Eleftheria terrae: one gene and its partner. The protein of the gene in region 2 interacts with the protein of the main gene of each other region in a pairwise test. Links are inferred from orthologs where the notes say so. Each region holds a gene or a part of one and is shown on either strand. Other genes may lie near its edges.

Region 1 (4,085 bases), 110 kb from region 2 along the record:
CGAGGCCTTGTCGCTCTCCACCGTGATCAGGCTCTGCTCGGCCTTGATCGTGTCGCCCGGCTGCACCAGCACCTCGATCACCGCCACTTCGTCGAAGTCGCCGATGTCGGGCACGGTGATGTCCACCGGGCCGGCACTGGCGGCTGGCGCCGATACCGGCGCTGCCGCCGCGGCCTGCGTGGCCGGCGCGGGCGCGGGCGCCGCAGCAGCAGGCGCGGGCGCTGCAGCCACCGGAGCCGGGGCGGCCGCAGCACCTTCGGCGTCCACCACCAGCAGCACGCTGCCCTGGTTGATCTTGTCGCCGAGCTTGACCTTCATTTCCTTGACGACGCCGGCCTGCGTGGAGGGAATCTCCATCGACGCCTTGTCGCTCTCCACCGTCACCAGGCTCTGCTCGACCTTGATGGTGTCACCCACCTTGACCAGCACCTCGATGACCTCGACATCCTTGAAGTCCCCGATGTCGGGAACCGTCACTTCGACCAATGCCATGTTCTTGTCACTCCTGATCGGCGTCCGCGCACGGCCGCGCCGCCCCGGCCTGGCGGGGACGGCGCGGCCCAGTGGCTAGCGCGGCGGACGCACAAGTCCGCTCATGCGTAGAGGGGGTTCACCTTGTCGGCCTGGATGCCGTACTTCCGGATCGCTTCGGCCACCTTGGAAGCAGGCAGCGTGCCGTCTTCCGACAGCGCCTTCAGCGCCGCGACCACGATGTAGTGGCGGTTGACCTCGAAGTGCTCGCGCAGGCGCGAGCGGAAGTCGCTGCGGCCGAAGCCGTCGGTGCCCAGCACCTTGTAGGTCCGGCCCTTCGGGATGAAGGGGCGGATCTGCTCGGCATAGCTCTTCATGTAGTCGGTGGAGGCAATCACCGGGCCGTTGTGCGGCTGCAGCTGCTGCGTCACGAAGGCCACGCGCGGCGTCTCGGTCGGGTGCAGCAGGTTCCAGCGCTCCACGTCCTGGCCGTCGCGGCCCAGCTCGTTGAAGCTCGGGCAGCTCCAGACATTGGCCGCCACGCCCCAGTCCTGCTCCAGCAGCTGCTTGGCGAAGATCGATTCGCGCAGGATCGTGCCGGAGCCCAGCAGGTTCACGCGCGGCGTCTTCTTGGCGCCTTCCTCCAGCAGGTACATGCCCTTGATGATCTGCTCTTCGGTGCCCGGCTTGAGGCCCGGGTGCGGGTAGTTCTCGTTGAGCAGGGTGATGTAGTAGAAGACGTTGTCCTGCTGCTCCACCATGCGCTTGAGGCCGTGCTGCATGATCACCGCCACCTCGTGCGCGAAGGTCGGGTCGTAGCTGACGCAGTTCGGGATGGTGCCGGCCAGGATGTGGCTGTGGCCGTCCTCGTGCTGCAGGCCTTCGCCGTTCAGCGTGGTGCGCCCCGAGGTGCCGCCCAGCAGGAAGCCGCGCGCCTGCATGTCGCCCGCCGCCCAGGCCAGGTCGCCGATGCGCTGGAAGCCGAACATCGAGTAGTACACATAGAAGGGAATCATCACGCGGTTGTTCGTCGAGTACGACGTGGCCGCGGCGATCCAGGAGGCCATGCCGCCGGCCTCGTTGATGCCTTCCTGCAGGATCTGGCCGTCCTGCGCCTCGCGGTAGTACATCACCTGGTCCTTGTCGACCGGGGTGTACTTCTGGCCGTCCTGGCTGTAGATGCCGATCTGGCGGAACAGGCCTTCCATGCCGAAGGTGCGTGCCTCGTCGACCAGGATGGGCACCACGCGCGGGCCCAGGTTCTTGTCGCGCAGCAGCGCGGTCAGGAAGCGCACGTAGGCCTGGGTGGTGGAGATCTCGCGGCCTTCGGCGGTCGGCTCCAGCACGGCCTGGAAGGCACTCAGCTCGGGCACCGGCAGTTGCTCGTCGGCCTTGGCGCGGCGCTGGGGCAGGTAGCCGCCCAGTGCCTTGCGGCGCTCATGCAGGTAGCGCATCTCGGGCGTGTCGTCGGCCGGCTTGTAGAACGGCAGCTCGGCCAGCTTGTCGTCCGGGATGGGGATGTTGAAGCGGTCGCGGAAGGCGCGGATGTCGTCGTCCGTCAGCTTCTTGGTCTGGTGGGCGGTGTTCTTGCCTTCGCCGCTCTTGCCCATGCCGAAGCCCTTGACGGTCTTCACCAGCAGCACGGTGGGCTGGCCCTTGTGGTTGACCGCGCGGTGGTAGGCCGCATAGACCTTCTGCGGGTCGTGGCCGCCACGCTGCAGGCGCCAGATGTCGTCGTCGCTCATCTTGGCGACCATCTCCAGCGCCTTGGGATGGCGGCCGAAGAAGTTCTTGCGCACGAAGGCGCCGTCATTGGCCTTGCAAGCCTGGTAGTCGCCGTCGACCATGTCCATCATGATCTGGCGCAGGATGCCGTCCTTGTCGCGCGCCAGCAGCGGGTCCCAGTAGCTGCCCCACAGCAGCTTGATGACGTTCCAGCCCGCGCCGCGGAACTCGCCTTCCAGTTCCTGCACGATCTTGCCGTTGCCGCGCACCGGGCCGTCCAGGCGCTGCAGGTTGCAGTTGATGACGAAGATCAGGTTGTCCAGCTTCTCGCGCGCGGCCACACCGATGGCGCCCAGCGATTCCGGCTCGTCCATCTCGCCGTCGCCGCAGAAGACCCAGACCTTGCGGTTGGAGGTGTCGGCGATGCCGCGGGCATGCAGGTACTTCAGGAAACGCGCCTGGTAGATCCCCATCAGCGGGCCCAGGCCCATCGAGACGGTGGGGAACTGCCAGAAGTCGGGCATCAGCTTCGGGTGCGGATAGCTCGACAGGCCCTTGCCTTGCACTTCCTGGCGGAAGTTCAGCAGCTGCTCTTCGCTGATGCGGCCTTCCATGTAGGCGCGGGCATAGATGCCGGGCGAGGAGTGGCCCTGGATGTACAGCAGGTCGCCGCCGTGGCCTTCATGCTCGGCATGCCAGAAATGGTTGAAGCCGGCGCCGAACATGGTCGCCACCGACGCAAACGAGGAAATGTGACCGCCCAGGTCACCGCCGTCGGCCGGATTCAGGCGGTTGGCCCGCACCACCATCGCCATCGCGTTCCAGCGCATGTAGGCCCGCAGGCGCTCCTCGATGTCGAGGTTGCCCGGGCAGCGTTCCTCGTCCTCGGGCTCGATGGTGTTCACGTAGCCGGTGGTGGCCGAGAACGGCATGTCGATGCCGGACTGGCGCGCATGCTCGAGCAGCTGCTCCAGCAGGTAGTGACCGCGCTGGCGGCCTTCGGACTCAATGACGGCCGACAGGGCGTCGAGCCACTCCCGGGTCTCTTGTGCGTCGGCATCGTTGGCCGCACCGCCAAACGAATGGGGGACTGCAGACATTGGGTGTCTCCTCTAGGGGTCGGTAGAGCTTGCTCGGCTCCTCGCGCCTGGCTGCGCCCCGGCTGGCGGACGCGCGTACGGGCTCTCAGTGTGAGCAGTGCGCGAGTGTGTCATAGGACCAGGGGTTTTTCAAATAGTGCGAACGCATTGCACATCATGAAATCAAGGGGCACGATCGTGCATTTCCGGCCCGGGCAAAGGCTCGATAATCCGCCCATATGCCAGCCGTTCCCAGTGATTTCCGCCCCAGCACCCATGAGCTCCCGCCCCGCTCGCGACGCCTGTTCGGCAAGTGGTGGCGGCGCCAGTCGCCGGCCCGCCAGGACCGCTTCGCGACGCTGGGCCCGCTGGTCTCGGTCTTGCTCTTTTTGGCGGCCATCATCGCGGCCTTCTGGTACCTGCGCTCCGAGGAACTGGAACGTGAGCATGAATCCGTCAAGCGCGACACCGAGGTCACGCAGCAGCAGATCCGCCTGCGGCTGATCGAGAACCAGGAGCAGCTGGTGCGCATTGCCCGGGAGATCACCACCCGGGCGATCGACCAGGATGAGTTCCTCGGCCAGGCCAGCACCTTCACCCGCGAGCGACCCGAAGTGGTCAGCCTGACCTGGCTGGCCAGCAACCGCACGCCCGCCGCCAGCTACCTCTCGCCCAGCCACACCTTCAACGGCAGCCGCTACAGCGAGGCGCCCGTGGCTCCGCCGGCCGCCGCCGGCACGGTCACCAAAAGCGAGCCGGAATGGGCCTTCGAGGCGGCGCGCGACCTGCGCCAGCCGGTCTACTCGCGCA
Region 2 (7,962 bases):
TCGGGCTCGCTCTTCATCAGCCAGTACTGGCAGGGGGAGGCAGGGGGCATGCGAGAAATCGGAAGGTGTCCGCCACGAGCCGAGAGCCGCATTCCTGAACCCAGGGGATTCAGGTGGGCGAGGTCAGTCAAGCTTCGGGTTCATCTGACGCGAGACGATCACACCAGCAGGACGATGTTCCAAGCCCTTGCTCAAAGAGCATCGGTTCAAGGAAATATAAAACTCCCGCGAACGCGACGGACGGATTGATTCTACGCCGGATGGCGGGCTCAGATGAGTTGCCCGTCTTGTCCTAGGGCCTCGTCGATGCGACGGACCAGGGCGGCCGCATCTGTGCTTGGCGATACCGCGGGCGCCGGCACCTGGCCAGGCGCCACCGAAGGTGCCGAAGCCGGTGGCCGCTGTGCAAGTTCGAAAGCCACATTCAGCGCAGCCAGCACCGCGATGCGCTCGCGCGCCTTCACCTTGCCCGCATCGCGTATCGCACACATCTCGCGGTCGACATGGTTCACCGCCTCCAGCAAGGCCGCCTCGCCACCTTCGGTGCAACCGAGGATGTAGCTCTGCCCCATGATGGTCACTTCGATCTGCTTCATCAGACCTCTTTCTCGCCGCCGGCTTGCGGCGCGATGGCTTCAGGCAGGCGTTCGAGCAAGGCGTCGATGCGGCTGCGCGCGGCACTCAGGCGTGAGCGCAGGCTGTCGCGCTCCGCGGTCACGCCGGCCAGTTGCTGCTCCAGCAGGGCATTGGTGCGCTTGAGTTCCTCGTAGCGCACCAGCAGGCGCTCCACGCGGTCCGCGAGTTCATCGGTCTGTGACATATCGGCGAGACATCCTCCTCGGCCATTGTAGAACGGGCTCTTACAATCCCGCGCTGTCCCCGCCAACAGGGGGTATCCAAGAGGGAGGCTGGCTGTTGTCATCGTCCGTACACCTGATCCTGGGTGCCGCCCGCTCCGGCAAAAGCCGGCATGCAGAACGGCTCGCCGCGCACTGCGAGCAGCAGGGTGCCGAGGTGGTCTACATTGCCACCGCATGGCCTGGCGACGACGAGATGCGCGAGCGCATCGCCCGCCATCGGGCCGGTCGTCCTGCAAGCTGGCAGAGCATTGAACTGCCGCCCGGCGGCGCGGCCCTGGCCGCAGCACTGCGCGAGCACGCGACGCCGGGGCGCTGCGTGCTGGTCGACTGCCTGACGCTGTGGCTGTCGCAACTGCTCTGTCCACCGCCCGGTGTGGCGCCCGAGCCGGCGCAGCCGGCCGTCGAGGCGCTGCTGCTGGCCTTGCAGCAGGTGCCGGGCACGGTGCTGCTGGTGTCCAACGAGATCGGCTGGGGCGTGATGCCGCTGAGCCGCGAGGCGCGGGCCGCGGTGGATGCGCTCGGGCGTCTGCACCAGCAGGTGGCCGAGATCGCCGCGCGAGTCACGCTCACCGTCGCGGGCATTCCGATGCAGGTCAAGCCGGCGGCAGCCGCGTGAGGCAAGAATCCCTTCACACATGAATCACTTCGATTATCTCGCACCCTCGGTGGCGCCTGCCGCCAATGCCGCCCTCGCCGCGCGCCTGCAACAACGTATCGATCGCAAGACCAAGCCGCTTGGCGCGCTCGGGCGGCTGGAGCGCCTGGCGCTCCAGCTGGGCTTGGCGCTGGCCAGTGACACACCGCAGCTGGAGCAGCCGCAGCTGATCGTGTTTGCCGGCGACCATGGTCTGGCTGCGCAGGGCGTCTCGGCCTACCCTAGCGACGTCACCTGGCAGATGGTGGAGAACTTCCTGGCGGGCGGGGCCGCGGTGAGCGTGCTGGCACGCCAGCACGGTATGGCGCTGACGGTGGTGGATGCGGGCGTCCGGCACGACTTCCAGCCGCGGCCGGGCCTGCAGCTGCGCAAGATCGCTGCTGGCACCCAGGACGCGAGCCGGGGCCCGGCGATGACAGCGGCCCAGTGCCAGGCGGCCCTGGCCGCCGGTGCGCAGGTGCTGCGCGAGCGGCCCGGCAATGTGGTGCTGCTGGGGGAGATGGGCATCGGCAACACCTCGTGCGCCTCCTTGTTGATGGCACGCCTGTGTGGCCTGCCCATCGAAGCGTGCGTCGGCCGGGGCACCGGCCTGAACGACGCGGCGCTGCAGCGCAAGCAGCGAGTGCTGGCCCAGGCACTCGAGGTGAACCATGAGGCGCGCGAACCGCTGGCTGCGCTGGCGGCACTGGGTGGCTTCGAGGTCGCGATGATGGTCGGCGCCATGCTGGAGGCCGCCCATGAGCGTCGTGTCATCGTGGTGGACGGCTTCATCGCCAGCGCAGCGGTGCTGGTGGCGCGGGCACTTGCACCGGCGCTGCTCGACTACTGCGTGTTTGCGCACTGCTCCGGCGAGCAGGGGCACCGGGCGCTGCTGCAGCACCTGGGCGCCGAGCCGCTGCTGGACCTTGGCATGCGGCTCGGCGAAGGTTCGGGCGCCGCGGTGGCCTGGCCGTTGATCGATTCCAGCCTGCGCCTGCTCGACGAGATGGCCAGCTTCGAGTCGGCCGGGGTGTCCGACGGCATGCCTGGCACATGAGGTGGCTCGCCCACGAGGTGCGCCTGGCGCTGATCGGCTGCCAGTTCCTGACCCGGTTGCCGCTGCCGGACTGGTTGACGCGCTGGGTGGGCTATCAGGATGCATGGCTGCAGGCCAGCGCGCGGCACTTCCCGCTGGTGGGCGCCGCGGTGGGGGCGGTGGCTGCCTCGGTGCTGCTGGCGGCAGCCACTGTGCTGGGCATGCCGGCCGCCACCGGCCTGTGCATCGCCGCCAGCCTGCTGCTGACCGGCGGCTTTCACGAGGACGGCTGGGCCGACACCTGTGACGGCCTGGGCGGCGCCAGCAGCCGCCAGCGCGCGCTGGAGATCATGAAGGATTCGCGCATCGGCGCCTATGGGGCCATGGGCCTGTTCGTGATGCTCGGCCTGAAGTGGGCAGCGCTGGCCAGCATGCCACCTGCGCTCGCCGCGCCGGCCTTGCTGCTGGCCCACACCGGCTCACGCACCGTGGCGGTGAGCCTGATCCGCTGGCTGCCCTATGCCGGCGACCTGGAGCAGGCCAAGGCCAAGCCCTTGTCGCGCCATCTGTCGAACCCGGGCTGGGCGGTGGCGCTCGGGTGGGCGGCATGCGCTGGCGCTGCCTGCCTGGCCTGGCTCTCGCTGCCGGCCGTGGCGGCAGCACTGTTGGCCATGGCGGCAGCCGGCCTGTACTGCCGGCGCTGGTTCCGCCGGCGGCTGGGCGGCTACACCGGCGACTGCCTGGGCGCTTCCCAGCAACTGAGCGAGCTGGCCGCCTACCTGGCGGTGCTCGGGGCGTGGCGATGCACTGCCTGATCTGGCGCCACCCGAAGCCCCGCGGTGCGCAGGGCCGCTGCATCGGCCGAACCGACCTGCCGGTAGACCCGCGCAAGGCGAAGCGGCTGGCCCACCGCATTCGCCGCGCGGCGCGCCGCGAAGGCTGGCCGCGCGAGGTGTGGACCTCGCCGCTGCAGCGGGGCGCGGCGGTGGGCCGCTGGCTGGCGCGCTGGGGCTGGCGCCATGAGTGCGACGCACGGCTGGCGGAACTCGACTTCGGCGAGTGGGACGGCCGGCATTGGCAGGATATTGGCGCCGGACCGGTGCAGGCCTGGTGCGACGATTTCGCTGCCCTGGCGCCGGGTGGTGGCGAGGCGCTGGTCCAGCTGTTCGACCGTTGTCTGTCCTTCCTGCGCGAGCAGGAGCCGGCCGCGGTGCGGCTGGTGGTGGGCCACGGCGGCTGGATGAACGCCGTGGCGCTGCTGGCTGCCGGCCGCGGCCTGCCGCACTCGCCCGGTGACTGGCCGGCAGCGCCCCGCTATGGCGCGCTGCGGCGCTTCAGCCTGACGGTGGCGGTGTCTTCGGGGTGAAATCGCAGTACTGGGCAACGGCGCACTTGTAGCACAGCGGCTTGCGCGCCACGCAGACATAGCGGCCGTGCAGGATGAGCCAGTGGTGGGCGTCCACCAGGTAGGCGGGTGGCACGCGGCGCAGCAAGGCCAGCTCGACTTGCAGCGGGTTCTTCCCCGGCGCCAGTCCGGTGCGGTTGCTGACGCGGAAGATGTGCGTGTCGACCGCCATCGTCGGCTCGCCGAAGGCGACATTGAGCACCACATTGGCGGTCTTGCGGCCCACGCCCGGCAAGGCCTCGAGCGCTTCGCGAGTGCGTGGCACCACGCCGCCGTGCTGCTCCACCAGGATGCGGCAGGTCTCCAGCAGGTGCTTGGCCTTGCTGCGGTAGAGGCCGATGGTCTTGATGTACTCGCACAGCCCGTCGTGGCCCAGCGCCAGGATCTTCTGCGGTGTGTTGGCCACCGGGAACAGCCGGCGGGTGGCCTTGTTCACACCGACGTCGGTCGCCTGTGCCGACAGCAGAACCGCCGTCAGCAGCTCGAAGACGCTGGTGTACTCCAGCTCGGTGTTGGGCTGCGGATTGGCAGCCTTGAGGGTGGCGAAGAAGGGCTCGATGTCAGAGACGCGCATGCGGCGCAAGTGTAGCGAGCCGCGGGTTCAACCGCCGCTGCGCTGCTGCCGGGCGCGCTGCAGCGCGGCCTCGATGATGGCCCGCTTGCGGTCGATCTGCGCCGGATCGGTCAGGCGGGTTTCGGCCGGCAGGTTGGCCAGCTTGCGCTCGGCCTTGGCGGCCAGTCGCTCGTCGTTTTCCTGCTTGTCGCGCACCAGCCGCAGGCGGTGGAAGGCATGGCGCTCGCGTGCCTGGCCGGCTTGCTCCTCGCTCCACGCCTGCCAGCCGGTACGCCCCGGGGTGGCCGAGGCCAGCGAGATGCAATCGACCGGGCAGACCGGCACGCACAGCTCGCAACCGGTGCACAAGGCGTCGATCACGCTGTGCATCTGTTTCGGCGCGCCGACGATGCAGTCCACCGGGCAGGCCTTGATGCACAGCGTGCAGCCGATGCACCAGTCTTCGTCGATGATCGCCAGCCGGCGCTCGCCCTCGATGCCATGGGCCGGGTTCAGCGGCCGCTCGGGCTGGCCGGTGAGCGCAGCCAGTCGGGCGATGCCCTCGGCGCCGCCGGGCGGGCACTGGTCGATGCCGGCGCGGCCCTCGGCGATCGCTTCGGCATAGCTGCGGCAGTCCGGATACCCGCACCGGGTGCATTGCGTCTGCGGCAGCAGTGCATCGATGGCGTCGGCCGTGACGGTAGGGTGAGGCATGGACTCGGAAGACATGGACGCCGGGACGGTCAGGGCAGGGCGGGCGGGGGGTGGCGTTGCTCCGGATGCCGGCAACACCGCGCCCACCGGCGCCTGGCTTGCGAGGGATCGCAGGCAACGCCGCGCGGCGCGGCGCATTGTAGCCACGGGCCACCGGGCCGGCGGCCGCGGCTTTACTTCTCGTGCTTGGCGATGAAATCGCGCACCCGGGGATACACCTTCTCGCGCCAACGCCGGCCGGAGAAGATGCCGTAGTGCCCGGCACCTTCCACCGTGTAGTGCGGCTGCTCGTCCTTCGGGATGCCGGTGCACAGTTCGTGTGCCACGCGGGTCTGGCCGGCGCCGGAGATGTCGTCCAGCTCGCCTTCCACGGTCAGCAGCGCGGTGGTCTTGATGTCCTGCGGCCGGACGTACTCGCCCCTCACCTGCCAGGTGCCATTGACCAGTGCGAAGTCCTGGAAGACGGTCTTGATGGTGTCCAGGTAGTACTCGGCGGGCATGTCGAGCACCGCGTTGTACTCGTCGTAGAAGGTGCGGTGTTGCTCGACGCTTTCATCGTCACCACGCACCAGGTCCAGGAAGTAGTCGTAGTGCGAGCTGAGGTGCCGGTCCGGGTTCATCGCGACGAAGCCGGTGTGCTGAAGGAAGCCCGGGTAAACGCGCCGTCCCGCGCCCGGGTAGTTGGGCGGCACCCGGTAGATGACATTGTTCTCGAACCACTCGTAGCTCTTGTTCATCGCCAGGTTGTTGACCGCGGTCGGGCTCTTGCGGGCATCGATGGGCCCACCCATCATGGTCATCGTGCGCGGCGTCGGCTCGCCGCGGCTGGCCATCAGCGAGATAGCCGCCAGTACCGGCACGGTGGGCTGGCAGACCGAGATGACGTGCACGTCCGGCCCGATGTGGCGGATGAAGTCCTGCACATACTCGACATAGTCGTCGAGATGGAAGGGGCCCGCGTCGAGCGGCACCATGCGGGCATCGACCCAGTCGGTGATGTAGACCTTGTGGTCCCGCAGCAGCATGCGGACCGTGTCGCGCAGCAGGGTGGCGTGGTGGCCCGACAGGGGCGCCACCACCAGCACCGAGGGTTGCGACTTCATCGTGGTGAGCAGCTCCACCTCGTCAGTGAAGCGCTTGAAGCGGCGCAGCTGGCAGAAGGGCTTGTTGACCGCGATCTGTTCCTGCACCGCGATGTCGGTGCCTTCGACCTGAACCGTGGTGATGCCGAACTGCGGTTTCTCGTATTCCTTCGCCAAGCGGTGCATCAGGTCGAAGCAGGCGGCGACCCGGTCGGCGCCCGGCGTGTGCGTCAGCGGCGACAGCGGGTGGCTGTAGAGCTTGGATGAAGCGCTCGCGAACTCCGCAAAAGGGCTGAGCCAGGCGCGTTGGGTTTCATACAGTTGGTACAGCATCGGAGGCCCTTTCTCTACGTACAGGCGCCGTGCAGCGGCGGCCCGTGGCCGAGGGAGTGGTGCAAGCGGCGTGCGCAAGCCGAACGGATGTTGCGGCGCACCATTCTAAGTTCGGTAATCGGATGTTTGCAGAGGCAGGCCTTCGCCGAAACCCGGAATAAGCCCGGATTCCAAAGCCAGAAACCGAGTCCAAGGCGAAAAAAATGGGCCAGTCGGCCCATTTTTTGTCACACAGATGACAACATCAAATGACTTTGGCGATGCAGGCGACCACGTAGTCGATGTTCTTGCTGTTCAAGGCGGCGACACAGATGCGACCAGAATCGACGCCATAGACGCCGAATTCCGTACGCAAACGCTGCATTTGCTCCTTGCTCAGTCCTGAATAGCTGAACATTCCCTTTTGCTGCGTCACGAAGCTCATGTCCTGTGCAACATTTGCCGACTTCAGCTTTTCGACCAGGGCGCCGCGCATCTGCTTGATCCGCACACGCATCTCGGCCAGTTCCTGCTCCCACATCTGGCGCAGGGCCGGTGTGGTCAGCACCGTGGCCACCACCTGGGCGCCATGGGTCGGCGGGTTCGAGTAGTTGGTGCGGATGACGCGCTTGAGCTGGCTCAGCACGCGATCGGCTTCTTCCTTGGTCTGCGCCACCACGCTGAGGGCGCCCACCCGCTCGCCATAGAGCGAGAAACTCTTGGAGAAGGAGGTCGAGACGAAAAAGTCAAGGCCCGACGCGATGAAGCGGCCGACCACGGCGCCGTCTTCGGCGATGCCTTCGCCGAAGCCCTGGTAGGCCATGTCGAGGAAAGGCACCAGGCTGCCGGCCTTGACGACCTCGATGACCTCTTCCCATTGGGCGGGCGACAGGTCATAGCCGGTCGGGTTGTGGCAGCAGGCGTGCAGCACGACGATGGTGCCGGCCGCTGCCGCCTTGAGGTCGGCCAGCAGGCCTTCGAAATTGATGCCTCGCTTGGCCGCATCGTAGTAGGCGTAGGTGCCGACCGTGAAGCCGGCGCTCTCGAACAGCGCGCGGTGGTTCTCCCAGCTGGGGTCGCTGATCAGCACGCGGGCGTCGGGATTCACCTTCTTCAGGAAGTCGGCGCCCACCTTCAGCCCGCCGGTGCCGCCGAGGCCCTGCACGGTGGCGATGCGGCCTGCCTTCACGGCGGCGCTGTCGGCGCCGAAGACCAGGCCCTGCACCGCCTTGTCGTAGGCCGCGATGCCGTCGATGGGCAGGTAGCCGCGCGCCTTCGGGGCCTCGAGCATCTGCTGCTCGGCGGCCTGCACGCACTTCAGCAGCGGGAGCTTGCCGTTGTCGTCGTAGTACACGCCCACGCCCAG

Evidence for each region. The genes of interacting proteins can lie anywhere in the genome.
Region 1: the proteins of nth (region 2) and aceE interact in binary tests that used the Escherichia coli proteins (3 or more experiments, as listed by UniProt). The link is inferred for Eleftheria terrae from one-to-one orthologs.

The regions. Positions count from the first base shown.
Region 1 is NZ_CP106951.1:1,280,304-1,284,388, forward strand. The notes cover bases 394-3,696. They hold aceE (pyruvate dehydrogenase (acetyl-transferring), homodimeric type), read right to left. Parts: upstream 3,297-3,696; coding sequence 594-3,296; downstream 394-593. Other genes in these bases: aceF (dihydrolipoyllysine-residue acetyltransferase), read right to left, coding at 394-492; N7L95_RS05690 (PAS domain S-box protein), read left to right, coding at 3,515-3,696. Also shown: more of aceF, read right to left, coding at 1-393; more of N7L95_RS05690, read left to right, coding at 3,697-4,085. UniProt on the Escherichia coli protein: Component of the pyruvate dehydrogenase (PDH) complex, that catalyzes the overall conversion of pyruvate to acetyl-CoA and CO(2).
Region 2 is NZ_CP106951.1:1,383,834-1,391,795, reverse strand. Bases 2,688-5,601 are described here. They hold nth (endonuclease III), read right to left. Parts: upstream 4,510-5,601; coding sequence 3,865-4,509; downstream 2,688-3,864. Other genes in these bases: N7L95_RS06060 (polyhydroxyalkanoate depolymerase), read right to left, coding at 5,376-5,601; rsxB (electron transport complex subunit RsxB), read right to left, coding at 4,537-5,202; N7L95_RS06075 (histidine phosphatase family protein), read left to right, coding at 3,333-3,896; cobS (adenosylcobinamide-GDP ribazoletransferase), read left to right, coding at 2,688-3,345. In the rest of the region: N7L95_RS06110 (EVE domain-containing protein), read right to left, coding at 1-50; N7L95_RS06100 (cell division protein ZapA), read right to left, coding at 270-596; N7L95_RS06095 (cell division protein ZapB), read right to left, coding at 596-820; cobU (bifunctional adenosylcobinamide kinase/adenosylcobinamide-phosphate guanylyltransferase), read left to right, coding at 913-1,476; cobT (nicotinate-nucleotide--dimethylbenzimidazole phosphoribosyltransferase), read left to right, coding at 1,496-2,551; more of cobS, read left to right, coding at 2,548-2,687; more of N7L95_RS06060, read right to left, coding at 5,602-6,617; N7L95_RS06055 (amino acid aminotransferase), read right to left, coding at 6,862-7,962. UniProt on the Escherichia coli protein: DNA repair enzyme that has both DNA N-glycosylase activity and AP-lyase activity. The DNA N-glycosylase activity releases various damaged pyrimidines from DNA by cleaving the N-glycosidic bond, leaving an AP (apurinic/apyrimidinic) site.